3 regions of the Paenibacillus sp. J31R109 genome follow, and region 3 is predicted to be linked to each of the others. Evidence: riboswitches for the same ligand, from Rfam matches in the RefSeq annotation. Region 3 holds a riboswitch; each other region holds the start of a gene.
What was found. Region 3 has a riboswitch for cyclic di-GMP ahead of AC58QT_RS28485 (diguanylate cyclase domain-containing protein). Riboswitches for the same ligand answer to the same signal wherever they lie in the genome.

Region 1 (5,066 bases), on a different contig from region 3:
CATTCTGTTGATGCAGGTTTCTACCTCGGCGAGATCGGCGATTTAGTCTGGTACGATCGCAACGCCAATGGCGTTCAGGATGCCGGAGAGCCTGGTATTTCAGGCGTAACCGTCAAGCTGTTCGATGCTTCAAATCTAGCAGCAGCTTTAATGACAACAACAACTAGTAGCAGCGGAATTTATAACTTCTCTAGCCTCTTGCCCGGCAGTTATGTTGTAAAGTTTACAAGACCAACTTCATATGACTTCTTCTCCTCAGCTAATCAGGGGGCAGATGACGCGAAAGATAGCGATGCTGTCTTTACAACCCGGGAAGATTCAGAAGCAACAGTCAACAATATTTCCCTTCTGGATGGTGGACGTGATTATACATTTGACGTCGGTCTATATAAACCAGCTAGTTTAGGCGATAAAGTCTTCTTGGATGCTAATAAAAATGGTATTCAAGATGCAGGTGAAGCCCCCGTCCCAGGGGTAGTAGTGAATTTATATTCAACCTTGGATCTTACTCAGGTCGTCGCTACTCAAACCACAGATGTCGCTGGATTGTATAAATTTACCGGTTTAACTCCAGGCAGCTACATCGTAGAATTCGTGAAACCTCAAGGTTATGGACTATCAACGAAGAATCAAGGCGGTGATACTGCTTTAGACTCCGATGCTGACCTTGCAACGGGTAAAACAAGTGTTGTAACCTTATCTGCCGGAGACGATAACATCACCATCGATGCTGGACTTTATTTATTGACGGACGGCTCGCTAGGAGACATCGTATGGCATGATCTGAATGCAAATGGCCTGCAAGATAGCGGTGAACCAGGCATTCCTGGGGTTACGGTGGAGCTTTATACGGCAGGGACGGCAACCTTGCTAGGCACGCAAACTACGGATGCTGGAGGGCGTTACCTGTTTACAAACCTCCAGAACACAGGTAGCTACCAAGTGAAGTTTATTGCTCCTGCAGGCTACAAGAAAAGCCCTATAAATGTTGGCAGCGACGATAGCAAAGATTCAGACGCTGACCTAACGACAGGACTTAGTCATACCATTTCCTTACTGACTACAGTTAATGATTTGACCATTGATGCAGGCTACTATAAACTTGCAAAGCTGGGGGACCGGGTATTCCTGGATTCAAATAAAAATGGCTTGCAAGATGCCACAGACGCTGGCTACCCTAAAATGACAGTCAAACTTTATCTCACATCTAATCCAAGCGTCGTTCTCGATACACAAGAAACGGATGTCAACGGGAACTACTTGTTCGAGAATCTAGAACCAGGTTCCTATGATGTCGCGTTCCAACCTGTCAGCGGTTATTTATTCTCAACTAGCCTTATTGGCCCAGATCGTACTGTTGACTCTAATCCTAACAGTTCTGGTCGTGTAACAGGGATTGCCCTACAATCTGGCGACGACGATCGCACCATCGACGCCGGTATCTATCTGCAACCTGTTTTCTATGGCCCTGGACCAATACCGACACCAAGCGTTACACCAGCCCCGACGCCTAAACCTAGCGTGACACCAGGAGTTACTCCAAGCGCTACGCCTAAACCTAGCACAACGCCTTCTCCAGCTCCTTCGGCGACGCCAGCTGCGCCTATTACAACCGATGAAGATACATCCGTTGAAGGCGTCATTCCGGTGGTATCTCCTGAAGCTGCGGAATCTATTTATGTAGCTCCTGAAAATGGTGATGTCGAGTTAACAGACGATGGCAAATGGATCTATACGCCTAAAGAAGGGTTTAATGGAACCGATGGCTTCACAATTGCCATTAAAGAACCTGATGACTCCATTACGTATCACGATGTTCAAGTTCGTGTATTACCAAAAGGCAAGAAGAATGGCAGCGCCGCTTCCCTTGTTCCGAAAACAGGCCAACAAGCCTACAGCAATTTTTATTTAACCGGATTAGCCATGGTAGTTGCAGGATTAAGCGTTTTTGGGGCTACCCGTTGGCAGCAGCGCAAAAATAAATAATCTTTGACCCTAGGGGCACAACATGTGCCCCTTCTTTATTCTCTTCTGGATAACCATATTGAATCAGCTAAAGGAGGCGACTGGTGTATGTTCCGACTAAAAACACCGAAACCAAAGAAATCGTATGCAATTTCATATGGACTAGCAGGACTTCTACTTGTCGCTGGAATCTCCTTGCTTATTATCGATTCGCACACCAAACATAGGGAGAGCCAGCAGTCCCTCACTTTACAGAACCAACTCTCACAGCTTTATTACTCAAATCCAACATCCCCTGCCTCCATTCAACCTAAAGCAGCGGATACGCAAACAGATGCACTTCCAACACCCCCCCTGATGCCAGAGAACACGCCCACATCCATTCGGGACAAAATAAAAAGCCTAACCGCCGTGAACAAAGAAATCAAAGGTTGGCTTCGTGTTGATGGCGCAGGCGTGGATTATCCCGTGGTCCAGCATGCCGACAACGACTATTATTTGCATACGGACGCTGCAGGTAAACCATCCATATATGGGAGTATTTTTATAGATTCTCGCATTGATATGAATCGTCCACAACGTAATATCGTTATCTATGGGCATAACATGATCGATGGGACTATGTTTGGAAGCTTAGGCACCTTCAAAAAGGAATCTTTCTACAAAGAACACCACTCGATTCAGCTTGACTTACCCGATGAAGTTACAAACTGGGAGGTATTCGCCGTCTATACGTTAGATGCGAGTCAGGATACCATTGAAGCCTCTTACGAGAATGATCAAGCTTTTCTTCAAGCACTACATGAATACCGCCAGAAGTCACTTTATTCCACAAAAATTAACCCTACTGCGAAAGAACAAATCATCACGCTTGTTACTTGCAGTAATGAGACCGATGATACACGTCTCGTTGTGCATGCGGTCAAAAAAAAGGAGCCTTAGGCTCCTTTTTTATTTATATTCAGTTTCAGCGACAGGGTAGTCACTTTCTTCCCATGTATGCTTCATGCCCTTGAGCGCTTTACTCGTTATATTATAATAATCCATTGATGGATTTGATGTTGAATCATTAAATACAGTATCTAGCATATACCAATTATCCTCGATGTTCACTTCATTCCACATGTGCGGTTGTTCTATATCATCATTGATATAACCTACGATTAGATGGCTTGTAATTCCCGCTTTGTTCAGCAGCAAGTTTGTAAGGATTGCATAACCCTGACATACTGCTTTCTTATTGTATAGCGCTGAATATGCCGTATGGCCAATCTCACCTAAATCTTCATACGAAGTATGTGAGACAACAAAGTCATGTATAGCTAACTCTTTCTCAAAAGGAGTCATCTTCGCCGTAATGATTTCATTCAATATACGGTCAACTTCCTCGTCCACATATTGATCCTGCTCCAGTGTCGTTAAATACTCCGGATGCAAAGTAATCTTCAGCTTACCGATACTACCTTTCATCGAATAAGTTAAACTTTTCATATTCCAAAATAATTCTTCTTGCAATCCACTTTGAGCTTCGTGAATAGTATCCTTCACACCTTGCAAATAACTTGTTGAATTTGTCGGTCCTTTAGCCGTGTAAAGAATCGTTATCTCTTGTGGTTTCTTGGCTAACTCTTCTTGTAGCACTACTTCCAGCTCCACTAAATCGTTAACCTCTACTACTGAATTGGTAGAACTCGGAATTGACGTTGCCGCACTTACCGTTGTAGAGACCATGAAGATAAAAAGCGTGAATAGGGCAAGGGACAAATACAACTTATTACGCATAACAAAAAACCTCCTTTGTAGTGAAGCCAAAAGAGGTTAGATTACTCTACTACCCCTTGGCGGCCCGACGATCATAGCGAATGCTTTAGACTCGTGGCTTTGCGTCCCTGCCTTTCGACAGGTTTGCCTTTTTCAAAAGTTAAATGATATAAAAACTATATGTCTATTCTACCATTTTCGACATTGATGTCAATTGAATTGTTTCAATTGGTAGTCGAGGAGAACTAGGTTTAAAGTAGTACGAGAGAGCAGGGTCCCTGCTCTCTCGTACTTTTATTACTTTATGAGATGAGCTCAGCGTTTTCTACGAACTCTCCTTCCTAACATAACACCCACTAGTATGAACGTAAGACCAGCAAGCTTAACATATAGATGACTGGACTCCCCTGTTACTGGAAGCGTTGCAGGTTCAACAGTTGGGGAAACAACCACATCAGGATCGGACGGCTTAGGCGATGGAACCGTCACTATAGGTGGTGTAGGCTTCGCCGTCGGTGTAATTGACGGACTTGGCGTGAGACTTGGTGTCGGTGTTGGTGGTGATGTTGGTGTAGTTGTTGGTGTAGTTGTTGGTGTAGTTGTTGGTGTTGACGTTGTTGGTGTTGACGTTGTTGGTGGCGGCGTAGTTGTCGGTGTTTTGCTATTCGTATACGTCATCTTTTTATTCTCAGCCGATTGTAACGAAAACGGATACTCATTCCTATCAAGAATGTACCCACTAGGGGCTGCGATTTCCTTAATCACATAATTACCTGCAAGCAGCCCTTGGAAAATAGCTACACCTATTTCATTCGTAGTTTGCGTTTGAATGAGATTCGTGGTTTCTCCAGACTTCCGGTACAACTCATAGATAGCGCCGCTAAGTGATAATTCTCTGTTAGTGGCATCCAGTTTCTTCACTTCAAGAGACCCGCGCACACCACTTCCAGTACCTGAACCCGTAGATACACCCACCACAATGTCTTTAACTGTTTCTTTGGTAACCGTCGTTACATTATTCCCACTGAAGCTCACTTTGTTGGAGACCAATTCCTGATCACGAGCTGCAATGACAGACTGATATTCCAAAACAAAAGCTGTCGAGATCAGACTTTTGAACTTTAATCGAAACGTCTGATTCCCTTCCGCATCTGTTTGAATATCAACTGTGTATCCAGTTCCCTTTACTAACTCTACATCCTTAGTCAAATCACCATTCGCGGCCGCCCTCATACTGAACAAATGAAATGAATCCGATAGTATCACCTGATTCCGAGATGGCGTATCGAAGATTTCCGCATCAGTTAACTTCGACTGTCCTTGATTGACAGTAATCTGCC
Region 2 (5,066 bases), on a different contig from region 3:
CCCCTGGGGACCCTGCAACAAGAGCAGAGGCTGTAACGGTTCTGCTGAACATGCTGGCTCAAAAGAGCAAGTAAAGTAGTAATCGTCAACCCAAACTGATTTTAGTTTAGATGTGTAAATAACAAGGGTTATCCTTAAAGCGGTAAAATTAACTGCTTAGGGGATAGCCCTTGCCTTATTTCAAATAGGAAGTATCGACACATGTGGAGTACTGTGGTATGGCTATAAAAGCTTTTCGTATTGATTTTTCTATGGCTACTTGCAGGTTATATCGGATCTGTTCTGAATTCATGGGGTTACCTAATCTCAAGTGGTTAAATAAAACTATACACGGTGTTAACTATCTCTAGATTGATCATACTCATTTTAATAATATAATGTTCATGATACTGGAGAAATAGTTAAGAGTACGTTCTCCTTAATCTTAGAAGAACAGGAGATAACTATGGCAGATCAAAATATCTCGAATGAATCCTTGCATGACATTATTCTTGAATGTAAACAGCTAATTCATCAGCTTGAAGAAATATCCATGTTATATATGGAAAAGTCGAATGTGTATACGGATGGAACCGAGATTGAAAAACGACAAAATAAGGATAAGCAATGTCGTTAATATAGGAGGCTAGTGGAAATTGATAGGACAAAAGAACAGGTTCATGTTACAGGTATCTTTGGGCACCATAGCACTCAGCTTTATCATCCATTTATTGTATAGAAAATTTAATTTCATGAAAAACATGGGACACATGATGCCGATGGAGAATCTGGCTGCTGGTCATGATACCGGTCAACACTATTCATTCGCGCTGAGCATTTTTTTAATTATTCCCGTGGTTTTCTTGGGGGTAGCTTATTTTCTTTATCGTAAGCAAACAGATCAACCCCTAATACCAATGCTTAATACATTAGTTCTTACGTTTTCTAGTATCTCTATTATTGCTGGTGGGGGAGGGGGGATAGAGCTGCATTTTTCTATATTTATGGTGGTTGCCATAGTAGCATATTATGAAGATATTAAGCTAATTGCCCTTATGACAGGAATTTTCGCCTTGCAGCATGTTTTAGGATATTTCTTTGTGCCTAAGTTGATCTTTGGGAGTAGCGATTACTCTTTCGTAATGCTTCTTATCCACGCCATTTTTCTGATCTTAACGTCCAGTGCAACAAGTCTCCAGGTTGTATCTAAGGAAAGAATTATGAGGGCAGTAGAATTGGAAAAAGCGATTAAACAAAAAGAAGCTGAAGCGCTTCTCGAAACGGTACGAAAACATTCTCAAGAATTAGAACAAGCATCTGTAATCATTTCAGAGAAATCTGAAAATAACATTGTGGCTAATCATGATATGCTGGCTACTTTTAAAGAAGTGTCTACAGGTCTTGAATTTCAAAGCGAATCACTAAGCAATATGGAGATTAATCTGCACAGTATTAATGAGATGATTGAGCAGAACTCCCAATCCTTTTCTGACTTGCAAGCAACGGCTGCTACAACAGCAACAACGATGCATAACAACCAAAATAATATTGAACCTTTGTTTGAGCAAGTTAGAATCGTATCCAATGCGATACACCAAACGACGGACACCATGCAAAATTTATATGAGTCTTCTCACCAAGTAGGGGATATTATTACCACGATTCAACAAATAGCTAACCAAACGGGTATTTTAGCTTTAAATGCGTCTATAGAAGCAGCTCGAGCTGGGGAACATGGCAGGGGGTTTGCGGTCGTTGCCAGTGAGATTCGGAAATTAGCTGAGCAGAGTAATAAGGCTACATATGAAATAAAGGCAATTCTAACTAATATTCAAGAGGAAAGTGAAGAATCTTTAACCCAGATTGAAGTTGGAAGACAAGCCACATCTCACACGGTTGAACTTGCAGAAGCGTCGATATCCAGTTTGGAGCAAATGAACCAGGCCATTACCGAGATGATTGTGATTGTTAAAGCCCTTAATGAATCTGTGAAGCATATTGAACTGCGGTCACAAGTGATTTCTAATGAAATGACTAACATATCAGCGGTCACCGAAGAAAGCGTGTCCACTGTACAAGAGCTTTATAGCACTACAGAAACCCAATCGAATACTTCTTACCACATTAATAGAGAGTTACTCCGTTTGAAGGAGCTTTCCAAAACATTACAGGAACAATTTTCTTCTTAAGATTGTAAAGGACCGCAATTCCAATGTTTCCGTGACATTTCCATTTTTATTCTTAAAGATTATAGAGAGATGTCATTGCCCGTGTAACCTATGTCGGGCTTATTTGTCTGCGTGATAGCCCGCATTGCGGGAACATTTTTAATGAGATTTTGAAACACATACTTACTATGTTAGGAGAATGAATCTAGCGATGATAGTAAACCGATTAATTGTAGAGTCACCCGTATTTAATGCGTACTTCAATACGTTTAAGGAACGGTTTTGTCTTACTCCGAGGGAGATTGAGGTATTGAGCCTGCTGATCGTTTGTGGAAACAATAATAGAGAGTTAGGTGAACAACTCCATATCACTGAAAAAACGCTGAATAATCATATTACTAAGATTAAGTTTAAAACCAGAACACATTCCATTCGGGAGCTTCAAGCATTTATTTATCGAGACTCTTTCAACCTGCTTCTTGTCAATATTTTTAAAAATGAAGAGAATATATCGGAGCCATTTTATTTTCAGCAATGATCTCAGATAGATTTGTATGCTAAATCGCGTTATTTCGAAATTGAAATAAAAAAGTACCCGCAAACAAGCAATAATGAACAAAGGCAAATCCATCGAAAGGTGGAGACGCAAAGCCACAGGTCTAAGCCAGGAAACATATTCATCCTGGGATGATAGCTGGGTTACCTTTAAAGGCTTGTTTTTTGCGTGAAAAGAATTGAAATAATCCTATTTAATTTATAAATAAGGAGATGCATATGTTTGCAAATAACGTTCCAATTCTACACCATTTCAATTTGTTGTATCTTGCTAATTGTAATGCTCGTTATGGCTTTAAGACTATTTCGACTGAGAAAAAAACAAGTATATTTGATACTAACATTCGGCCTGATACTTGCAGTGGTATATGAAGTCCTTAAAATGACCTCGATAGGATCCAAATCACTACTGCACATTGCTAGTGCCATCATGTTCATGAACATAAATATTGGAATTTACGCTTCATACCTTAATAAGATAAAACGAAGCATAATTTACTATTTGGTTGCTGCGATTTTCATCCCACTCTTACTCTTCTTTAGCAGTTCTTTCCATGCAGATGTATCACTTTTCATCATTGAACTTGCTGCTGTATGTATCTCCTGGATACTTATCAGCCCTCATATAGATGAGATGATTAAATACCGAGTATCATTAATAATCTATTCAGCTATTATTGTGATAAACATTGAAACAAACCACCTATGGCGAACAGAAAAATGGATCCTAATTGCAAAAGATATTCTACCGATTATTTACTATTTTATGCTGCTCTTAATCTTTATCGAACGTTTCCTAACTATGTTTCAGAGTGTGGTGGACTCATCATTAATAGATGGGTTAACTGGACTGTACAACCGTAAAGCTATCAGCGCTAGGATTAAGCAATGTGTGGAAAAAGGGGGATGTGTGATCGTATTCACGGATATTGATAATTTTAAGTTGCTCAATGATACCCTTGGCCACCATGCTGGGGATGCTGCATTAAAGACCGTCGCTGAAATTTTACAAGAAGAGACGGATGAAATTGGTTTTCCAGGGCGCTATGGGGGTGAAGAACTCATTGCTGTTATTGATGATAAAGATACGATCTCGCGTATTGAAGAGTGGACAGAGAACTTCCGTTCTAGAGTAGAGAGAGAGAGTAATGTCACCTTAAGCATAGGATTCAGCATATCCCGCAATGGTATAAGCCCAGAGAAGCTGCTTAAGCAAGCTGATCTAGGTATGTACTCCGCTAAACGGTCCGGTAAGAATAAAATTGTAGCCTATAAAGACGAACTGGATCGCGAGTATTAAAATATGAACGTAACTTATAGTCATAACCATACGTATTTCATTACTGATTTTCTAGCGTGCGCCGCAGCTTCTCGAGCTGGCTGCCGCGGACACGCTGATCCGCAACGCTGGTCTTCCTCTTGAAGTTACTGCAAATTCGATTGATCTAGGATTAGCACCTTACTTTCCGAATTACTCGAAAGAAAATGCACAGCTTAACCAAATGGTCAACGATTATGCGGTCAAGATCATTGTTGGCGGTGAACAGCTTACAGGTTTCGATGCATTTACGGATAAATTCAAAAAAGCAGGTGGCCAAACGAGTTATGACGAAATTAATGCTTGGTACGCGACCACTCGTAAATAACACAGTGCGGCAGTCGAGTACCTCTGTATGCGGAGAGTTGAAGCTATTATTACCCTAAGAGGAGCTCAATGGATGAAAATAATTAAACAAGTATCAACAACGCAAAAAGCGATTGCTTTTACATTTGACGATGGCCCTAACCCCGAGTATACACCTCAATTGTTAGATATTTTCGAAGAGGTATCCGGCCGTGCTACTTTTTTTATGATGGGAAAACAAATGGAATTGTATCCTGAGACGGCTCTCGATGTTCATATCAGGAAACACGAGATAGGGAATCATACTTACTCCCATCCTTTTATGACCCAGATTAGTTTGGAGGCATGTGAACAAGAACTTCTCGATACGGACAGATTAATTACACAGGTTACGGGCTCCCGGCCAGTTGTTATGCGTCCTCCTTACTTGGATTACAATCTGGAAGTTCACGAGATTACAGCCAAATTTGACTATCAAGTCATCGGAGCTCTTAACGGGGGAACAAGGGATTGGGAGATGCCTGGCGTCGAACATATTCTGGAGGTAACCCGAGATCACATCGGATGCGGGAGCATCTTTCTCTTCCATGATGGTTTTGAAGATCGCTCGCAAACAGTAGAGGCTGTTCGAATCTTGGCAAAGGAATTAACGGAACTTGGTTATCAACTTGTCACGGTTAGTGAGCTCCTGCAAATGGCGGAATCAGAATAAGGAACAACAAAAACGGAGCGCTGCAGGT
Region 3 (5,066 bases):
TTGACCCCTTTCTAAGGTTATAGTGGTGTGCTTTCGCCTCAAGTTTGGGGATATAGAAGGCCAGATAAGGTTGACCGAAGCTTCTAAGACTGCACCAATAGGAAATTAAGATGAAGCCTAGAACGACGACACCTAGTAACCCAAAGAATATGGCAGCTATGACAAAGATATATTTAACGAAGCGTACTGAGTAGCCAAAACCGTTATTAGGAATGACGAAATTGGAAATTGCGACAACGGAGGTCACGATAATCATAATGGAGCTGACTAACCCCGCCTGTTGGATGGATTGCCCCAGAATGAGACCCCCAACGGTTGTTGCGGTCGAGCCCACATAGCGTGGCAGCCTGAGGCTAGCCTCGTTCAAGGCTTCAATCATGAACAACATGATGAAGACTTCGATAAAGGACGGATAGGGGACGACAACACGGCTTCCTGCAATCGAAAGTGTCAATTGAACGCGAAGCACCTCAGGATTATAGGAGACAATTGCAATATACAGGGCTGGCAGTGTAATTGTTAAAAACATAGCCAAATAGCGAAGAATGAGTAAGCATTTGCTCATCCAATAGGATTCATAGTCATCATCCATGGCATGCAGGAAATCAAAGAGCCGTACCGGAAGAATGAGCCCAAAGCGGCTGCCATCCTGAAGAAGAGCGATTTTGCCGCGTTCCAGCATGGCTGCGATACGATCCGGCCTCTCGGTTTGGATAATGACGGGAAAAAAACGATGTCTCCGTCCCGATAGCGATTGCATAAGCTGGCCGGCAGCTTGAAGAAGCTTGATTTGTATATTGGAAATCCGTTCATTTAATAATCCAAGAACATCTTCATTGACCAGACCTTTGTCATAAAGAACGGTAACGCGCGTGTTCGAAATTTGACCAATTGTATGCGTTTCTACGCAAAGGGATGGCGCATTATAGCGCATCCGAACGAGGCTAATATTTAAATCCAAGTCTTCAGTTAAGGCACTTTGCGGTCCTTGAATCGCGACTTCGACCTGAACGGTGTCGGGCTTGTCCTGAAATTTCCGTTGTACATCGTATCGATAAACTTGATCTTCAATTTGAAAAAGGACAGCCCCTTTAAGCAGCAAAGGTGTCCAATGATCAGATTGATCCACTACCCCAAAGGCTGGATTCGCGTTAAGCATCCGTTCGAATTCTTCCGGATTAAAGCAATAGGAGTAAGGAACGGTCAATCCATTTTTGATTAAAGCAAGATCGCAGAGAGACGGGAAGTAGATCACTTCCATCGGCATATAGCCGTTGTCTAGGGTGTCATAGAATAGGTCAGCTGGATTGTTCAATTCAGCACGGATTTGTTCGATCATGCCAATTCCCCCAATTCCCTTACATTACCATGCGGTTTAGCGTGCCCTGAAAGGGGGGAGAATAAACAGAAGTGGAGGTTATCCTTGCAAATATTGTTCAAATCCAGTTCGCTGCGAATATTTCATTTGTATGCCTGGCTTATAAAATTGATAATTGTTTCGACCTAACTCTTTGGCGGCATACATGGCTTGATCGGCATGTTTAAGCAACTGCTCTAAGGTTTCTCCATCGTTGGGATACATGGAAATCCCCAAATTTGTAGATACGAAAATATCGCCAATGTCCATACGGAAAGGTATTTTTAACAAGGTAATGATGGTTTGAGCTTGTTCGATGAGGGTTACTTGATTCCCTTGGGGAAGTAAGATGACGAATTCATCCCCGCTAAGTCGGAAGGCGGAGCCCTTCTCAGGTAAGCAACTCGTAAGTAAGGAAGCAAATTTATGTAAGGTTTGGTCTCCAATCAGGTGACCGAAATTGTCATTGATCCATTTGAAGCGGTAAATATCTAAATACAACACGCCTAAGGTTTCCTGATGTCGCTGAGCATAGGATAGTGCTAGTTGGAATTGCTCATTAAATTGATTGCGATTGGGCAATCCAGTCAAATGATCGAAGTACGCTAACTGATGTATGAGTGCTTCGGATTTTCTTTTTTCAGTTAAATCTCGGAGGTAGGCTGTGAAAATGGTTTTTCCACCATACATCATATTCGTGATGATAATTTCTGCAGGAAAGGTTGTGCGATCAGCGCGGTATGCCGTAATTTCAAATCGTTTGCCGATGACGGAATCAGCCTTTTGACTTATTAGTTGATACAATAAAGCAGCATCTTGTCCATTTTGATCGAACGGGAAGAGAAGATCGAAAAACGTACGTCTCAGCGCTTCTTGGCGCGTGTAACCGAAGATCGTTTCTGCCGCAGGGTTGAATTCAATAATCCAGCCTTGCGATTTAAACATGAAAATACAATCGATAGCGGATTCCAAAATTGAAGCTTTGAGTGCAATCTGTTCGGCTAGTCGTCGATCAACGGATAACGAACTAATGAAGCTGATTGCAAAGATGAGCAAGGCTCCGAAGGCCACATACATAGCTACAACGTAGAAGTCCAATTCCATATTCATCGCATTGCTACTATGAGAATGAGTTTCTGTAGGGAACGACATGTCAGCAGCTACCATGCCCATATAATGCATGCCAGTAATTGCGGCACCCATAATGAAAGAGCTCGTTAACAGTCTCTGATGATTGCGTTTAAAAAAGAAATAAAGTGCTGTGATGGAAGCGAAGATGGCAATTACAATAGATAGTGTGAAGGGTAGGGGTCTGTACTGGATCGTCACATTTTGTAGAGCTGCCATACCGATATAATGCATGCCGCTGATTGCGAGTCCCATGATGGTACCCCCAATAAGGAAGCTAGAGCGAATCGAACCGGCTTGAAAGGCCACAAGGAGACCAATCAGCGCCCCACCGACCGCCACAAGAACAGAGATACTGACGATAGATATATGATACGTGATGCCACTAGGCAAATGATAAGCCAGCATCGCGATGAAATGCATAGACCATATGCCTACACCCATGACAAGGGCACTACACAGAATCCAACTTTTCTGGTGCCATCCGACTGAATTGGACACTTTCCGAGCTAAATTCAAAGCCGTGTAAGACGAGAGCAACGCAATGACGAAAGAAAGCAAAACAAGGACATAATTATAACTTTCCGCTTGCGAATGATGCATGAGAACCCTCCTACCCATTTCCCAGAATAAAAAAAGGATCATCCCGAATAAAGGATCATCCCTAGTTATTCGGCAACCTGTCAACCATAGCATTCGGGTAAGGAATGCGTTAGGCCATGGCTTTGCGTCTCATCGTTTCCGATGATTTGCCTTTTCAATTTGATCGTACTTACAGGCATAATACCCACTAAATCTATTACTATTTAACCATTATAGAGTAGGGAAAAATTAACTGTATATAGCGATAATTGCGGGCTTTTGTCGAATTCGATAAAGAAAGGTAAAGTCGACCCAGTTATTTACTTTATAGGTAAAATACAAGGATTAGTCCACGATTGAAGTGGCTAAGCCGATAGCTGAGGTGTGGCAGGGGATGGCATCAGGTACATGGACGCAGGCTTTCATAGGTGAATGTTTCATGCCTTTCATTTTGTTTTATTGATGATAATAATAATTTATCAATTTAATAAAACATAAAAATACACATTACCATTAGTAGGGTGTATTCTAGTTAGTAAGCAAAGTACTTTATGGAGGAAATGATAATGGTAAAGAGTACTGGTTAACCACGAGCGCAATCGCAAAAAAGTGAGGGGAATTCGCAATTTTTTTGAGACGCGAAAATTATTTAATTAGAATTTGGGCATACTTGTATTGCTAATAATTGGATCGGTTCTCTCCTCTACCCCATTCTACCTTGGAAAGCCTCGTCATATTATGACAAGGACATGAATTCATGCCCATGAGTGTAAGACTTCTTCAACGCACTTCTTGTCGTATGGCTTATAACTATCATATAATAGTAAGTAATAATTTTCGTTTGGCTTATTAATGATCTGGAAAAGGTGTCTCATTAGGCCGCGACCGGGCTTGCTGTAACGCTTAAGCAGGCGCGCCTTTATCTTTTCTGCAAACTTCAGGGTATAAGGATGGTAAAAATGAGCAACAGACAAACTACAACAGACGTCATTTTGATTGGTGCTGGCATCATGAGTGCGACTTTAGGTACACTTCTGAAAGAATTAGTGCCGGAATGGGAAATTAAAGTTTTTGAGAAACTTGAAAATGCTGGTGAGGAAAGCTCTAACGAATGGAATAATGCGGGTACGGGCCACGCGGCACTGTGCGAGCTTAACTACACGTCTGAAAAACCAGACGGTTCTGTAGATATAAGTAAAGCAATCCAAATTAATGAACAGTTTCAACATTCTATGCAGTTTTGGTCTTATCTTGTAAAGGGCAAGCTTATCGAGGATCCTCAGGACTTTATCATGCCACTGCCTCATATGAGTATGGTTCTTGGGAATCAAAATGTATCGTTTTTAAGAAAACGCTATGAAGCCATGTCGAAAAACTCCTTGTTTAAAGGGATGGAGTTCTCTGAGGATCCCAAAAAATTAATGGAATGGATTCCACTCATTATCAAGGATCGTCCATCCAATGAACCGATCGCGGCAACCAAAATTGACTCCGGTACGGACGTTAACTTTGGCGCTTTAACGCGTATACTATTTGATCATCTAAAGAAGAAAAACGTTGATATTAAATATAAACACAGTGTTGATAATCTAAGACGTACTGGTGACGGTTCGTGGGAATTGAAAATACGCAATATCAACAGCGGCAGTGTTGAGCGCCATACGGCTAAATTTGTATTTATCGGCGGTGGAGGTGGGAGCCTGCATCTTCTGCAAAAATCCGGTATTCCTGAAGGCCGAAATATTGGAGGCTTCCCAGTTAGCGGAATATTCATGGTGTGTAATAATCCAAGTGTTGTCGCGCAGCATCATGCCAAAGTTTATGGCAAAGCGAAGCTCGGAGCTCCGCCAATGTCTGTACCGCATCTGGATACGCGATTTATCGAAAATAAAAAGTCGTTATTGTTTGGACCTTTTGCCGGGTTCTCACCAAAATTTCTTAAAACAGGTTCCATGTTTGATTTGGTAACTTCAGTTAAACCGAATAACTTAGTGACGAT

Region 1: it holds a riboswitch for cyclic di-GMP, as region 3 does, so the genes downstream of both, AC58QT_RS32280 (transglutaminase domain-containing protein) here and AC58QT_RS28485 (diguanylate cyclase domain-containing protein) in region 3, are expected to answer to the same signal.
Region 2: it holds a riboswitch for cyclic di-GMP, as region 3 does, so the genes downstream of both, AC58QT_RS10245 (GGDEF domain-containing protein) here and AC58QT_RS28485 (diguanylate cyclase domain-containing protein) in region 3, are expected to answer to the same signal.

The regions. Positions count from the first base shown of each region.
Region 1 covers NZ_JCAUAR010000024.1:42,345-47,410, reverse strand. Annotated here, with positions in the region: gene AC58QT_RS32290 (SdrD B-like domain-containing protein) at 1-1,986, shown strand, start outside; gene srtB (class B sortase) at 2,074-2,907, shown strand; gene AC58QT_RS32280 (transglutaminase domain-containing protein) at 2,917-3,747, opposite strand; cyclic di-GMP riboswitch class I at 3,803-3,885, opposite strand; gene AC58QT_RS32275 (collagen binding domain-containing protein) at 4,042-5,066, opposite strand, start outside.
Region 2 covers NZ_JCAUAR010000002.1:1,058,908-1,063,973, reverse strand. Annotated here, with positions in the region: gene AC58QT_RS10265 (InlB B-repeat-containing protein) at 1-74, shown strand, start outside; gene AC58QT_RS10260 (hypothetical protein) at 446-616, shown strand; gene AC58QT_RS10255 (methyl-accepting chemotaxis protein) at 636-2,168, shown strand; gene AC58QT_RS10250 (helix-turn-helix transcriptional regulator) at 2,359-2,685, shown strand; cyclic di-GMP riboswitch class I at 2,758-2,854, shown strand; gene AC58QT_RS10245 (GGDEF domain-containing protein) at 2,983-4,002, shown strand; gene AC58QT_RS10240 (hypothetical protein) at 4,205-4,348, shown strand; gene AC58QT_RS10235 (polysaccharide deacetylase family protein) at 4,421-5,038, shown strand.
Region 3 covers NZ_JCAUAR010000016.1:76,494-81,559, forward strand. Annotated here, with positions in the region: gene AC58QT_RS28480 (spore germination protein) at 1-1,339, opposite strand, end outside; gene AC58QT_RS28485 (diguanylate cyclase domain-containing protein) at 1,418-3,088, opposite strand; cyclic di-GMP riboswitch class I at 3,157-3,249, opposite strand; partial or broken gene AC58QT_RS28490 (malate:quinone oxidoreductase) at 3,985-5,066, shown strand, end outside.